DNA from 3 places in the Ruegeria sp. AH7 genome. Region 1 is predicted to be linked to each of the others. Evidence: riboswitches for the same ligand, from Rfam matches in the RefSeq annotation. Region 1 holds a riboswitch; each other region holds the start of a gene.

Region 1 (5,286 bases):
ATCACTGGATGCTCTTGCAGAAACTTGAACGTGTCCTCTGCCCCGTTGCCGGTCTGATAGTCAAGCAGCACTAGAAATTCCGGGTTCGATGCAGCAACCGCTTCCCACGAGGTGCGGCCCCAGCTGGTATCCATGTCATGGGTGACGTTTTCGCCGCCAGCCGCTGCGATCATCGCATCGGGGATGGCGAATTTGCCAGCGGTAAAGGGCGCATCTGCCGGGCCGTCCAGTAAGAATACACGGGGTTTGGCCAGATCGGCGGTCTTGGCTTCGATGGCAGACAGCTGTTCTTTCCAGCCTGCTACCAGTTCCTCGGCCTTTTCCTCGACATGCATGACCTGACCCAGACGCAGCACATCGTTGAACAGCAGGTCCATGCTGGCCTCAGGGCGGTCCTTGTCTAGATGCACGCAGCTTTCGGTCAGGATCATTGTCTTGATGCCGAACGGGGCCAGAGTGTCCGGGGTCACGTCGCCGCCGGGCTTCATGCCATAATACCAGCCCGCGAAGAACAGATCGGGCTCGGCCGCAACCAGGTTTTCGACGGTTGGGTATTTCGGCGCCAGTTCCGGGATGTCACCGCGCAGCTTATCGAAATCAGGGCTGGTCTTATACCAACCTGTGATACCGGTCAGGCCAACGATGTGTTCTTGCAGGCCCAGCGCAAAGGCCATGTCTGTCATGTTCATGTCATGCACAACCAGCCGTTCCGGCTTGGCGTCGAACACCAGCGGTTCGCCGCAATTGTCCACGGTTACTTCATGGGCCGCCGCGCCGCTGGCCAAGCCGGTGATCATCAAAGCTGACCAAATTTTCTGTTTCATCAATGTCTCCTGTTAAGATGAAAGCGTTCGTTTTCGGATATCCAGCGCCGGGATCACGCGCCCTTCGTGCTGGAAGCACAGGTAGTCAACACCAAACGTGTCGCGCACATGATCCGGCGTTAGTATCTGGTCGACTGGCCCAAAGCCCGTCATGCGTGTGGATTTCATCAGCGCGACATGGCTGGCGAATTCCGGGATCATGACAAGGTCATGCACGATCATCACCACCGTCACGCCCAGCTCGGCCACCAGCGACAGCATGTGCCCCTTGGCATCAGGGTCCAGATGATTGGTGGGCTCGTCCAGAAACAAAAGCGAGGGGTTCTGCGCCAATGCACGCGCGATATGAGCGCGTTGGCGTTCGCCGCCCGAGAGCCGCTGCATCGGCTTATCCGCCAGATGGGTTAGCTCGGTCGTGCGCAGAACGCGCGCAAGGTCCATCTTGTGGTCTTCTGTCGAGCGGTCGCTTTGAATGGGAATCTGACCCAGCGCAACGTAGTCGCGCAGCTTTAGGCGGCCATCGGGCAGTTCCTGCTGACCAACAACCGCAATGGTCCTGGCGCGTTCCTGCGCAGACAGGCTGCGCAGGCTTTGACCGTTGATCCGTACGTCCCCCAGCGCCAGACGTTCGACCCCACAGAGCAGGTTCAGCAGCGTTGTTTTACCGGCACCGTTCGGACCGGCGATGGCAAGTATGGCACCTTCTTCCAAAGAGAACGAGACGTCTTGCAGCAACACATCGCCATTCAGGGCGTAGTATTCCAGATTCTCTGCGACCAGAAAGCTCATGCCTTACCCGCCTTTGGAAGACGGGGCAGACGCGCCAGTGTTTTGAATAGCAAGGCGGGGGGGCGATCCGTTGCGCTGGTCCAGCCGCTCTCGCTGTCGCGGTACTGATGGGCGAAGGCGGCGATTGCATTCAGATCGGCGGTACTTTGAATATCGCCAAACAGGTATTGCGCCTTGCCTTCGGCTTGCAGACCGATGGCCATGGGACGTTCGCATCCTGCCATGCATGGGATCAGTCGCGTAGCGAACCCGTCGGGTAGCAACGCGTCCAGCAGACTTTGGGCGGCGCTGGCCTCGATCTCACCCTGACAGGTCGAGCAGATCAGCACAAAATGATCAGCCGCGCGATGCATGGCCATCCTCAACGCGCAGAATGCCCGTGTCGAAAGTGCCAGTCCCGATAGGACGCATATGTGCCATCAATCCTCCTTCCAGGACGCCCCGTCCCGGGTTGGTTTCACAGGTGATGGCAGGTCTCCTGACTTGCGGGTCGTTGCTTGGCCAACCTTCCCGGCCTGTTCGGGCCAGTGGTGATTTGGCGTCGCTCTCCGCTTACAGTTGCGGGGGCAGTTACGGACTTGGCCTGTTCCGATATTCCGGGGGCCGCACCGTATTCCCATTTTCATCCCGCACCCAAAGCTGCGGGAACCATCACAGGTCAGCTATTCTGGACAAGACACGCTTGTCAAGCAATCGCTGAGAGGCTCGGGTCAATCTCGGGGTAGATCAGTAATCCGCAACCAGCAGGAACTCGGCCTCGGTATCTTCTTCGATCGTGGCAAAGCGGGGGATGGGTTGTTCGAACACGTTATCGGTGCGGTCGTCGTTTACGGTTGAGACCTCGCCGATCAGGCAATCCCCGCGCTCGGCCCAGAAGGCGTGCCAGATTCCGGGCATAAGGGTTACACTTTCGCCGGGTTTCAGGCGCAGCAATTCGCCCGGAGTGATGGTGATATCGCATCCGTCGCTGGGCACCACAACCGGTGTGTCGCGGTCTACGCTGCCATCGGGGTTCGAGGCATAGATCTCCATCACCAGATCGCCGCCGCCCCGGTTGATGATATCCTCGGCTTTGACGATATGACGATGCATCGGCGACAGCTGCTTGTCGCGCGAGATCAGCAGTTTTTCTGCATAAAGCATCCCACGACCCTGGCTCAGATCGTTCTCATCCCCATTGCGCAGGGTGAACAGGAACAGGCCAAGCTCATCAAATTTGCCTTGCCCGTAGTCGGTGATGTCCCATCCCAGTCCCCGGGCGCGGATCGTGTCGGCCTTGGCGCTGCGCATCTGATCCGGAGACCAGTCGGCAAAGGGGGGCAGGATGAAACCGAAAGACTGGATAAAGGCCTGTGCATCGGTCTTGATGTGGTTGATGTCGGAACGTTTCATGTGACTTCCCTTTTTGGGACTAGAGCTCGTGCGCCCAGGGCGGGTTGGCCCCGGCACGCGATACGGTGACTGCTGCAACATCTGAACCCAACGCTAAAGCTGCACGCAGGCTTTCTTTTGTCAGATCGCGCAGCCCGGCTTTGGTCAGATATCCGGAACGGTGAAGTTCCGCCAGCACGCCAGCGTTGAACGTATCGCCCGCCCCCACCGTATCGACAACCTGAACCGCTTTAACCGGTATCGTGGTTTCCGAGCCATCGCGTAGATAACCCGAAGCCCCCTGGCTCCCACGTGTAACAATCACAACCGCGGGACCGGCTTGCAGCAACAAAGGCACTTTCTCGGCATGGGTTTCGGGCCCCGGAATGATCCAGTCCAGATCTTCATCCGAGACTTTGAGGATATCGGTCTGCGCAATCATGGCATTCAAACGGGTGCGGTATCTGGTCTGATCCTGGATAAACCCCGGTCGGATGTTGGGGTCCAACATCACCGCTCGATCCGTCCCGTGATGGCTTAGCAAGGCAGCATAAGCATCGGCGCAGGGTTCGCAGGCAAGACTGATACCGCCTAGATACAGGGTCGAGATGGCGGGCAGTTGGTCGGGCATATCCTCGGGCTGAAGCATGCGCCCGGCAGTGTTCTCGTCAACGAAGTTGTACGATGCATGACCATCGACCAGTTTCACAAACGCCAAAGTGGTTGGGCGGTCGCTGGTGATCACATGGGAGGTATCCACATGGCTCGCTTTCAGCGTATCCGCCAATTGTTCACCAAACATATCGGACGACAGGCCGGTCAACATGCCAACAGGCGCGCCCAATCTCCCCAACGCGATCGCCGTGTTGAAAATTGCACCTCCAGAATGGGGTACATACCCTTGGGCACCCGAGACTGTAGGCTCGGTGATCATATCGATCAGCGCTTCTCCGCAGCACAGGATCATCCCGCGTTCCTTCATTGAGAATTGTCAGGCGGTTCTACCGCATGAGGGCATTTTTGCAGAAGTTGTTAGCGCCAACAATGCCAAATTCGACCTGTTCTGAGACATAGAGATCCATTCCACGCCGCAGCTCGCTGAACCGGCCACCATTGTTGAAGGCATCCAGAAAACTGTCTCCGAACAGCCAGCGGTTTTTTTCCGCCACGCCACCGACCAGAAAGACGCCGCCAATTGGCATCAATGTGACAGCCATATCCCCTAGCAAAGCGCCCAGATGCGTTGTGAACAGAGATGCGGTTTGAACCGCGTGCGGATCAGTGCCGGATCGCGCATCCTGCAGGATATCCCGCGCCGGGCGCGCGGAGATATTGGTTTGACCCGCCGCGATTGCTACTGCTCGGTACAAGATCGGTAATCCGGTGCCGCTGAGGAACATCTCAGCTTCCAAACTCAGGCTGTCGCCAAAGAAGCATTCGGGTGCAATACGCCGGGCCGCGTCAAAGATATCAACCTCATCCCGGTGGCGCGGCGCAAGGCCGACATGGCCTCCTTCGCCCGAGACGGTGTGATAATGCCCTTCGGAATACAGCAACGCCCCGACGCCCAGCCCAGTTCCGGGTCCGACCACCAGCCGCGTGCCGAGTGGCGGCGTGGGCGCCCCCTGCAAGACGGTAACATCATCGGACGTAACCTCGGCCACCGACCATGCAGCGGCGGTGAAGTCGTTGATGACATAAGTGTGCCGGGCACCGGTGGCTTCGGCCAGCTCAGCCTCGGACAAGTCCAGATTTGCGTTTGTGAGTTGAATCACGCCAGCCTGAACCGGGCCTGCACCTGCGGCAACAACTGCCTGAGGATCAGTTCCGACGTCATCTCGCAAACTGTGAAATGCGTTAAGTAAGTCGGACAAGGAGCCGGTTGGATGTTTGCGCAATTCTGTTAGCGCACCGTTCTCGACAACCCCAAGCCGGGTATTGGTGCCACCGATATCGGCCACCAGGTTCCAATGCTCGTGGACTGCCCCTGCTGGCTGCGCGAGCGGCAGGGCAACAGGGTTCCCTTTGGCCAGCGCGGCTTTTAGGGCGAGATATGAGGCTTTAGGCTTACGCTCCAGCGTCTCGAAATCCACGTCGACCAGACCGAACCGCTTTTCATACCCAAAGGCCCATTCGTAGTTGTCGAGCAGAGACCAGGCAAAATAGCCTTTGACTGGGGCGCCCTGATCCAATGCATCCTGAACGGCCGCAAGATGCTGGTTTAGGTAGTCGATCCGATCATCGTCCTGATCCCGTTTAGGACTTGCCATGCCGTTTTCGGTCACAAATAGGGGAAGGTCGC
Region 2 (5,286 bases), on a different contig from region 1:
TGGCTGGTCCGAAGTTCTGGTGCGGTTCGACCATAATGCGCTTTCTGACGCGCCCTATATGTATCACTGCCACATCCTGGAACATGAAGATTGCGGCATGATGGGGCAGTTCACCGTGTCATAGACCGAATAAACAAACTGCCCCGGGGCGCATCCCGGGGCGGTTTTGAGACTAAACCTCTACTTCTACCTTACCGATCGGGTTGGAACAGCAGGCAAGAATGTAACCGGCTTCGATATCGTCTTCGGATATCCCACCATTGTGAACCATATGCACCTCACCTGCTGTTTTTCTAACCTTGCAGGTCCCGCAAACGCCGAACGTACAGCCCGAGGGGATGTTCAACCCAACCGACCGTGCAGCGACCAGAACCGTGTCGGTTTCGGCAACTTTGGCAGTCACGCCGGAGCTTGCGAACACAATCTCAGCCTTGCTGTCATCATCTGGGATAACATCATCCAGCTCTGGCTGATCGGCCTCGGTTTCAACCGGGGCACCAAAGCTTTCCTGATGATAGTTGTCCATATCATAGCCCAGCCCGACCAGAGCATCGCGTACCGCCTGCATGAACGGTTCCGGGCCGCAGCAATAGACTTCACGCTCCAAATAGTCAGGCGCCATCAGGCCCAGCATCAACTGGTTGAACTGCCCCTGATACCCCGTCCAAGGGCGATAGCGATCGGGCTCTTCAACAACGAATTTCAGATCTAGGCCAGGGGTTCGGCTGGCCATGTGTTCCAGCCGCTGGCGAAAGATGATCTCGGACGGTCGCTTGGCGCAGTTGATAAAGACAATATCCAGATCACGCCCCTCATCCCACATGCAGGTGGTCATCGACATCATCGGCGTGATCCCGGACCCAGCAGAGATGAACAGATATTTGCCAGCGGTGCTTTCAACATTCGAAAACAACCCGGCTGGTCCGATGGCTTTGATCCGCATGCCGGGTTGCAGGTTGTCCAGCATCCAGCGCGTTCCAATACTGTCGGGCTGGGCCTTGGCAGTGATGGTGATCGACCGTGGCCGCGAGGGAGAAGAAGAGATCGTGTAAGTGCGATGCACAATCCCACCCGGCTGTCCAGGAGCCGGGATTTCAAGGGTCAGAAACTGCCCTGGATGGTACGCAAACATCGAGCCGGATGGAGCGCGAAAGGTGAAACTGGCAGTGTTGGCCAACTCGGGCACGACCGAGACGCATTCCAGTGTTTCGCTGTCCTGCCAGATATTCGCAACCGCGTTGAGATCTTTCATCACCGTTACTCCGCCGCGATTGTTTCTAGGGCCGTCCGACCGGCCAACGTGTTGCAATACCAATCCACGAATTGCAGCACACCAGATTCCTGCGTCGGCGAATACGGGCCAGGCAGATAGGCCGGGCTGTTGATACCCAACTGATTATCCTCGACCACCTGACGGTCTTCGTCATTGGTGGCAATCCAGACCTCGGTCAGACGTTTCAGATCGTAATCGACCCCTTCAACGGCATCCTTGTGAACCAGCCATTTGGTTGTGACCTCGGTTTCAATCGGGCTGATTGGTGTGACGCGGAACACGATGGAATGATCAGCCAGAAAGTGGTTCCAGGTTGTTGGGTAGTGAAATTTCAACAACGCCCCTGCATCCGCAAAAGGCGACCGGCCAAGCCAGCGCCGCACGGCGGATTTCCCATCCATCGTATAGCTTTGCGCCCCTTCTTTCAGAGGCATCCGGGCCATACGAAATTGCCCGTCATCATGCAGGTAGAATTGCGAGGGCATCCCGGCGGCTTCGCACCTGTCAAAATGGGCTTGCATATGCAGCGGCGTCTCACCCCCTTCGATCCCTGTGACTGCAGGATCATCAGGGAATGTGCGGCATAGCGCGGGATGGTTGCCACCGCAGTGGTAACACTCGCGGTTATTTTCCCAAACCAGCTTCCAGTTGCCTTTCTCAACAATCGAACTTTCAAAAGCCACTTTGGCGTTGCCCAAATCATGCGGCTCCAGATAAGGGCGCGCGGTATTGGCAAACATGTCGAAATCTGGGGCGTTGTCCGCAAGACAGATGTAAACCAACCCGGCAAGCTCACGGCAATGGACGGTCTTCAACCCATGCTGTTTCGGATCGAAATCCGGCCCCATATCGCGCGCCCACAGCAATGAACCATCGAGCTCGTAGGTCCATTGGTGATAGGGGCAAACCAGCTTAGGCGCATTGCCTTTTGCAGCCTTGCAGATGATCGAACCACGGTGGCGGCAGGTGTTGTGAAATGCCCTGATTTGGTTGTCGGCACCACGCACAATGACAACGCGGTAGGCACCCACAGTATAGGTTACGTAGTCCCCTGCTTTCACCAGCTCGCAGGCCGGAATGGCAAACAGCCAATCGCGATAGTGGATGGCTTCAAGATCGGCCTGAAATACCTGGGGGTCTGTATAAAACGCCTGCTCGAGCGCGTGATCAGGGATGCGACGTGCCAACAGGCTTTGAATGCTGTTCATTTCTGGCTCTCCTGCCGCGCCCCGCGGCATTGCTTGGGCAGATGACAAGGAGGAACCGTCCGGAGGCGCGCGAGGATCACGTCCGAAACATGTGCCCCCACCGCCACCCGCGGTTTGACATATCTGCAAGGCTGGTTTCCGGACTTGAAAGGGGCTTGCGCCCGGTTGCGACACCTTCCCGGGATCCTCGTCCCAGTGGTTGATTGCCGAACCTGACCTTCCTTACCGTTGCGGGGGCAGTGCCGGAATTTCACCGGCTTCCCAATTCTCCGCTGTCTGAGACTCAAACAACGGCACCTCACATGCACAGGATAGAGTCGCGCGGTTCTTATGCTGAGAGACTTGCGACATTTTCAGTTTCAAAACAGACATCTCGATGTTCGGGTCGGATCCGGGTTTGTGCAGTAAAACCCCTGGATACATTTCAGGCACAAACCCGCAATCTTCCGCTTGGCTGGTTTGGCGGTATAAGACATCTTCATAACCGTGCGTCCGTTGCGTGCCATCGCCCCAAATGCTGAAAGTAGGAGAGCCCCAATGGAAATCAGACCGTTTGGTGTTGAGATGTGGATGAATGAGTTCGAGACGACCTGCGAACTCAATCTGGCTGAGACCTGCGTTCAATCCATCACGCTGGGCGAACTGTTCGACATGGCGGGTCAGCACAATAGCATTCTGAATGATCTGTCATCCATGAAGATGACCTATGGCGAAATAGAAGGATCAGAACGCCTGCGCGATGCGATCTGTGGCCTGTATGACAGTCAGGGCCGTGATAATATCCTAACAACGCACGGAACCATCGGCGCGAACTCTCTGGTGCATCAGACGCTGGTTTCGCGTGGTGATCACGTGATCTCTGTAATCCCGACCTATCAGCAACACTATTCCATCCCCGAAAGCATCGGTGCCGAAATCGAACTGCTGCACTTACGGCCTGAAAACGCCTTTTTGCCCGATCTGGACGAGTTGCGGGCGATGGTGCGATCCGATACGCGCCTGATTGCGATCAACAATCCCAACAACCCGACAGGGTCGCTGATGGATCGCACATTGCTGGAACAAATCGTCGAAATCGCACGTGGTGTCGATGCCTGGTTGCTTTGTGACGAGGTCTATCGCGGAACAGATCAGACAGGCGACGGCTTCACCGCCGCAGTCGCAGACCTGTACGAAAAAGGGATCAGCACGGCAGGCATGTCCAAGGCCTATTCGCTGGCCGGGTTACGGGTTGGCTGGATCGCCGGACCCAAAGAGTTGCTGCATGACGTGATGATCCACCGGGACTACAACACGATATCGGTCGGCAAGATCGACGAAATGCTAGCCGCCATGGCGCTGGAACATCGCGACAAGATACTGGCGCGGGCGCACCGGATCACTCGCGAAAACTTGCGGATCGTTCAGGATTGGATCGTAAACGAACCGCTGCTTAGCTGGGTGCCGCCAAAATCCGGCACTACGGCCTTGTTGAAATACGAACTACCAATGTCTTCGCGCGATCTATGCGTGACGCTGTTGCAAGAAGAAGGTGTGATGCTGACGCCGGGCAGCGCAATGGACATGGAGGGCTGGCTGCGGCTTGGATACACCAACCCAACCGAAGATTTGAAAGCCGGGCTGGCCCGGTTCTCGCAGTTTCTGGCACGCCACGCCAAGTCGTAGCGCGCCGAACGGCCGCGCAAGAATATAGATTAAACCTGTCTAACGCAGTCTCAAACGTCCTGTCCGATCAAAAGAGACGACAAATCCCATGAAATTGGTAGATGTCAGATCGCATGCTGTAGAGGGCATGAAGAGGCTGCAGCGCAAGACCATCCGTGGTCGATTTTCAGAGAGTAAGTAATATTGGAATCCGCCACCCAATTCGTTGATACCGCCTTTATCGGGCTCTGCCTGTTTTGTGCTAACCTGCTGTTTCTACGAAAGCGCGATACCGGTGTGTTCATGCCACTGGCCGCGCTGTTTCTTATACAAGGCCTGTCCTCTCTTGGCGCTTTGATCGCCGACGCGTCGGGAAGTGAGGACGAGTTCAATCTTGTGATGCGCGTTAGCGTGCTTGTCGTTCTGTTTGATTTCGCAAGCCCCTTTCTTTTCTGGCTTTATGTCCGCGCCTTGACCAGCGAAGCGGATGAAGCGCCCAAGCCTAGGCTGCGGTATCACCTACCCCCGATCATCATATCCGGGCTGCTCATGTCATCGCTGATGTTTCTGCCAACGGATCTGAGCGATGTTGACCTACCTGAGGACGATCCCCGGTTGTTGCGGTTTGTGTTGATCGCCTTGGCGGTTTTGACCGCTGACGTACTGTTTCGGATCATAATGGCCGTTTACCTGATCCTGATCATCCGCATGTTGATGACCTACCGAAAACGGTTGCGCGAAGTGTTTGCAAGCACCGAAAACCGAGAGCTGACTTGGGTTTGGGTGATCACTTTGGCAGCGATGTCATTTTGGTTTCTGTCGGCTGCTGTCAGCATACTTACAGTGTCCGAGGCCGTCGGGTTCGAGGTGCAAGACGAGCTGCTTGATTTCCTAGAAAGCCTTGCCCTGCTGTTTCTATTCTGGGTCATTGGCATATGGGGCCTACGCCAACGTCCCGGCCTGACCCGAACACCTGTCTCCGACCCGCCGGACCCGGATGAGCCATCCGAGCGCAAATACAAGAAATCTGCCCTTGACGAAGAACGCGCCGCGCGGATTGCGAAGAAAATCGAAACGGCGATGAGACAGGACCTGCTCTACCGCGAACCGAATCTTAGCTTGTGGGATCTGGCCAAGCATATCGGCGTTACATCGCATTAT
Region 3 (5,286 bases), on a different contig from region 1:
AGGGCTGCCTGGTAATCTTCCAAAGACCATGAGATGCGCGCGTCCAGCAGGGTTTCAGCAATCGGCTCAGCCGGTGCGGTGCTGTAGCCCTCGGTTTGAAGATCGGCCAGGATCGCCTCGGCCGAGGCCAGCGCGTCGAGGCCCACCGCGTGCGCCATTTGCCAGTCCTTGCCGGGGTAGGTCGATAGCACCAGCGCGGGTACCTGATCTGCCTTGGGCTTATCATGCAGGGTCAGCCAGCCGGTTACACGGTCGATGATCGCTTCGATCCGTTCTTGCTCAGCCCGGTGGGCAAAGCGGGAATATTCCAGATGCGGGTCACGTTTGCCCGGTTCCTTGAACGAGGCAATGCCCGCCGAAATACGCCCGTCGACTTCGGGCAGCACCACATGCATGGCCAGGTCGGCGGGGGAGAGGCCCCGTTCCGCCTCGGCCCAAGCTTTGCGGCGCGATGTGGCGAGGGCCATCTGAAACACAGGCACACCCGCCGCGTCGAGCGGAGATGTGCCCGATGCGCCTTTGCCCGAGAACGAGGTCGCGTTGATGATCGCCGAAGGTTTCAACGCGGCGATGTTATCACGCAGCCATTCTGCGGCAGCAGGAGCCTTGAGCGAAGGGGCGAAGAGGCCGACGGCCTCGAACCCACGATCCCGCAAGCTGCGGATCACGGCGGCGACAGGGGCCGTGTCCGCCGAGGTCAGATAGGCGCGATAGAACGTGACGATGATACGTTTTGCGTTGCCCGAAAAGGCCGCCTCAACCGGGATCACGCCGCGATCAGGACACCACGCGCCGGATTCGGGCAGGGTTTTAGCCCCCATAACAGGGCCGGCATAAAGCCCCGCCGCCAATGCCATCTGCGCCAAGGCAGCCTGTGCCGCGACCTCTCCGCCGGTGTCGCAGAGATGCGCCAGACGGCGCAGGGTCGAGACGGGCAGGGTGGAATATTCATCCAGCCGCGTGTCCTCTCGCCCGTCGGCGGGTAGGACAGCCAGCGCGATGCCCTTGGCCTGCGCCAGTGACAGAACCTGCTGCAACCCGTAGGCCCAGTAAGGCACGCCGCCAATGAGACGGATCAGAATGCCCTTGGCGCCCTCCAACGTCTGTTCTACATAGGTGTCGACGGACAGAGGATGTTTCAACGCCGTCAGGTTCGCCAACCGCATCGTGGGCATACGCCCATCCGGCCCGCCACCGCGATGCCAGCCCGCCGCGAAAGCGCCAAGGTCGCTGTCCGAGAAGGACAGCACCACCAAATCCGCCGGGCTCTGGCCCAGATCGGTTGGGGTTTCCATTTCTTCTAACCCGTGGCTTTCGCGGAAGACGACGTGCATGGGCCTTACTCGGCGGCCTCGGTTACACCCGTGAGGATTTCGCGGATTTCTGCTTCTTTGATGTCGTCATGCTCGGCGATCACCACCATGCGCGAGCGGCGTTCCTCGCCGGGCCCCCACGGGCGGTCGTACTGGTGACGCACACGAGCACCCACGGCTTGCACCAGCAGGCGCATCGGCTTGCCTTGAACGGCGGCATAGCCTTTGACACGCAAAATGTTCAGCTCGGTGGCCAGGCGCTCGATCTTGGCGACCAAATCGGCGGGATCGGACTGTTCCGGCAACTCGACGATGGTGCTTTCGAAATCGTCATGCTCGTGATCGTGGTGACCGTCGTGATGCGACGGACGAGCATCCATGTCGTCCTCGGCTGCGGCCTCAAGACCCAGAACGACGCGCACATCCACGGCACCTTCGGCAACCTCAACGACGGGTAGCGGGCGAGGGGCCTCGGCGGCGATGATCTCTTTCGCTTTGGCCACGCCTTCGGGACCGGCCAGATCAGGCTTGGTCAGCAGGATGATATCGGCGCAGGAAATCTGATCCTCAAACACCTCGGATAGGGGCGTTTCATGATCGATCGAGTCATCGGCGAGGCGCTGAGCATCCACCGCTGCCACATTCGGCGCAAAGCGACCGGCTGCGACGGCCTCGGCATCGGCCAGCGCGATCACACCATCAACGGTGATTTTCGAACGGATATCGGGCCAGTCGAACGCCTTCAGCAGCGGCTTAGGCAAGGCGAGGCCCGAGGTTTCGATCAGAATATGCTCAGGGCGCGGCTCCAGTGCCATCAGGGCTTCGATAGTCGGGATGAAATCATCGGCCACGGTGCAGCAGATACAGCCGTTCGCGAGCTCCATGATGTTTTCCGCCGGGCAATCGGGGATTGCGCAGGATTTCAGGATGTCACCATCGACGCCGACATCGCCGAATTCATTGACCACCACGGCCAGACGCTTTCCCTGCGGGTTTTGCATCAGGTGCTTGACCAGTGTGGTTTTGCCCGAGCCCAGAAAGCCGGTGATCACAGTGACGGGTAGTTTTTCTAAGTTGCTCATTTCAGGGCTCCAATCGGGGGAATACGGGCCGCACAGTTTTTGCGGAAATGTTCAGGACGTTCGCGCCATTTGACCAAACCATCGTCAGTGGCCAAATACTTGGTCACACCTTCGATGATCGTTTCGACATGGTCGGTTTCGTTGAGGTTTTCGTAGACAAAAGTCCAACGCGTGGGTCCGCCACGCAACACGATGGAACATCCTTGATCACAATTGGACAGGCACTCCACGGGTTTCAGATGGATCCCATCTGGCACGCCCGCCTGTTCCAGCGCCTTATGCAGCAAAGCGCCGGGGCGCTGGGCGTCATCTTCGATTGCCAGGCCACGGCGGCATGTCGTGCAGACCAGCAGTTCAACTGGTGCGGCTTTACTCATCTCTCTCATCCCCCTTAGTCAAATCTGGGGGACGGGGTTTCATGTGGGCCGATCCAAGCCCCACACCGGAACACCCCGTCCGGTTTCATCTTCGGGCGCTGGCAGGTCTCCCGGCTTGCGGATGTCAGGGTGTATACCCTGTCGGATGTCCTGCCTTCCCAGCCTTTGGCCAGTGGCTTTGGGCACCCTCTCCGGTCACGGTCGCGGGGGCGGCTGCGTTTGGCGGTAAACCCGTTGACGCATTCCCTTTTCATCCTCTTACGAGGACACCAACGGATCGGACATGCGGCACTGATACGGTGCTTGTCAAGCGTGTCGCCGACAACCGCTACGTCGGGTACAGGAAAACGACCTGTGGCAGTCGCTGAGCGGCATGGCTGGGCTTAGCCTGCGGCTTTCGAAAGGTTTAACAGTGACCACGTCACTGAACCAAATGTTTGACGGATGACTAGACTGCTCTTCATAACTGAAGGCACAGGCCAATGGTGGGGGCGTTTTACTCTGAGATCTGGAAGCTTTGTGAGAGTGGTGGGCGACCCTGGAATCGAACCAGGCGTGCGTCTCCGCGAGGGAGTTACAGTCCCCTGCCACACCTTGCGGCCTGTCGCCCACTGTCAGGCGTTGCACCTGACGTGGAGGCGTGATTACTAGCGCACCAAAGGAGCGTCAACAGGAAAATACGGCATTGACGCAGGAAAGCGAATTCATGGCCCGGAGGCCCTCAGAATGAAAAAACCCAAGTGGGTTGTTGAAAAGGAACAGGCACGAAAAGCAGCAGCGGCCGAAACGGTTTGGCTGTTTGGTTTACACGCCGTGCGCGACGCCTTGATGAACCCCAAGCGCCAGAAACTGCGCCTGATTGTGACACGAAACGCGCGGGACAAACTGCTCGAAGCCATTGAATTCGCAGGGATCGAGGCCGAGATGGTTGATCCGCGCAAGTTCAGTGCCCCGATCGATGCGGGTTCGGTGCATCAAGGGGCAGCGCTTGAGGTTAAGCCGCTGGAGTGGGGCGGTTTGGCCGAGAACTGCATCGGACGGGAACATCCCCGCGTGATCCTACTGGACCGTGTAACGGACCCACATAATGTGGGTGCGATTCTTCGGTCAGCCGAAGTACTGGGTGCAAGTGCTGTGATCGGAACCCGGCATCATTCGGCCCCTGAAACCGGGGCACTGGCCAAGACCGCCAGCGGCGCATTGGAACGTCAGCCTTATCTAAGGGTGCGCAATCTGGCCGATGCCATAACCGAGCTTCAGTCGATGGGGTTTCTGGTGCTCGGTCTGGATGGCGAGGCGAATGAAACTATTGAAACAGCCCTGGGGAACCAAAGGGATCGACCTGTGGCGCTGGTATTGGGTGCTGAAGGGCCGGGATTGCGGCAAAAGACCAAAGAGACTGTGGATCAATTGGTGAAAATTGACGCATCCGGGGGATTTGGGTCACTGAACGTCTCAAATGCTGCCGCAATCGCCCTATATGCCTCTCGGCACCATTAGACAGGAGATCGCTATTTCCGGACCGTCCAAAATCGCAACCTGCTGCTATTGCGGTACTCGGGCTGCCCTGGTTCTGACCGGGAAGAAACGGCACGAGCTGAGTTGTTCAAGCTGTGGTGCGCCTCTGCACGATCTTAAGATGTTGCCAAAGCACAAGGTTCAAAAATCAAAGCCTGCTCGTACGGCGATCAGCCATGCAGCACCTCCGAAGTCTCGAAAAAAGAAGAAGAAAAAGAGCACGTTCTATCGTGTTCTGGATGAAGCCTGGGATGTTATAGAAGACATCTTTGATTAAGGGCTGCCATGCATTCGCAAGGATGTTCACATCCACGTCAACGGGGGTTTCACAGCGGTTCAAAAATTGCATCTTAGGTGCTCGATTCTTTGCTACAGGACCCAGATGCAAAACCGCCGTTTCATATTCGGTATACTGACAGCCATCGCTTTTGCACCTTTCGCTTGGGCGCAGGACAAACCTGTCTATTTTGCGACCGATGGCGCCGCGATGGCGGGGTATGATCCAGTGTCCTATTTCGACAGTACAGTACCGGTTCGGGGTGAACCAAGCATTGCCGTCATGTGGAAAGGGGCCCAGTGGCATTTTGCGTCGCAGGAAAATCGCGAACGGTTTGAAAGCAACCCGCGCGCCTTTGCGCCTCAGTTCGGGGGTTATTGTTCCTATGCGATGGCAAATGGTGTTCTGAAAAGCACTGACCCGATGGCTTGGCAGGTCGTGGATGGGCGTTTGTACCTCACTCATTCCCCGGCGGTTGAGCGGATTTGGGAACAGGACAGGACGGCAAATATCCATCTGGCCGAAGAGAATTGGCCCGTCATTCTGTACGAAGACTAGGCGAATTTCCGTTTTTTGTGAAAAGTCATCACAAAAATGAGCGCTTGGTCTTTTTTTTAACTAGATCATGCCTAAATGTCACAGTGACCGCGGAACGGAACTGCCGCGGGTCATTTCACTGTCCCTCGTTCCAACAACTGGCGCCCAAGGTTTCTTGGGCG

The links. Region 1 has a riboswitch for cobalamin ahead of ACR0JX_RS11955 (DUF1636 family protein). Riboswitches for the same ligand answer to the same signal wherever they lie in the genome.
Region 2: it holds a riboswitch for cobalamin, as region 1 does, so the genes downstream of both, ACR0JX_RS15240 (aromatic ring-hydroxylating oxygenase subunit alpha) here and ACR0JX_RS11955 (DUF1636 family protein) in region 1, are expected to answer to the same signal.
Region 3: it holds a riboswitch for cobalamin, as region 1 does, so the genes downstream of both, ACR0JX_RS00975 (DUF1636 family protein) here and ACR0JX_RS11955 (DUF1636 family protein) in region 1, are expected to answer to the same signal.

What each region holds. Positions count from the first base shown of each region.
Region 1 is NZ_JBQFYF010000004.1:307,443-312,728, forward strand. It holds gene ACR0JX_RS11945 (ABC transporter substrate-binding protein) at 1-824, opposite strand, end outside; gene ACR0JX_RS11950 (ABC transporter ATP-binding protein) at 837-1,613, opposite strand; gene ACR0JX_RS11955 (DUF1636 family protein) at 1,610-1,966, opposite strand; cobalamin riboswitch at 2,065-2,281, opposite strand; gene ACR0JX_RS11960 (D-lyxose/D-mannose family sugar isomerase) at 2,340-3,005, opposite strand; gene ACR0JX_RS11965 (carbohydrate kinase family protein) at 3,025-3,951, opposite strand; gene ACR0JX_RS11970 (glucokinase) at 3,986-4,945, opposite strand; partial or broken gene ACR0JX_RS11975 (GH1 family beta-glucosidase) at 5,009-5,286, opposite strand, start outside.
Region 2 is NZ_JBQFYF010000006.1:143,930-149,215, reverse strand. It holds gene ACR0JX_RS15250 (multicopper oxidase domain-containing protein) at 1-124, shown strand, start outside; gene ACR0JX_RS15245 (FAD-binding oxidoreductase) at 173-1,252, opposite strand; gene ACR0JX_RS15240 (aromatic ring-hydroxylating oxygenase subunit alpha) at 1,258-2,481, opposite strand; cobalamin riboswitch at 2,594-2,797, opposite strand; gene ACR0JX_RS15235 (aminotransferase) at 3,019-4,146, shown strand; gene ACR0JX_RS15230 (helix-turn-helix domain-containing protein) at 4,330-5,286, shown strand, end outside.
Region 3 is NZ_JBQFYF010000001.1:189,760-195,045, forward strand. It holds gene cobN (cobaltochelatase subunit CobN) at 1-1,334, opposite strand, end outside; gene cobW (cobalamin biosynthesis protein CobW) at 1,340-2,395, opposite strand; gene ACR0JX_RS00975 (DUF1636 family protein) at 2,392-2,772, opposite strand; cobalamin riboswitch at 2,856-3,061, opposite strand; tRNA gene ACR0JX_RS00980 (tRNA-Tyr) at 3,299-3,382, opposite strand; gene rlmB (23S rRNA (guanosine(2251)-2'-O)-methyltransferase RlmB) at 3,499-4,272, shown strand; gene ACR0JX_RS00990 (hypothetical protein) at 4,253-4,567, shown strand; gene ACR0JX_RS00995 (YHS domain-containing (seleno)protein) at 4,673-5,125, shown strand.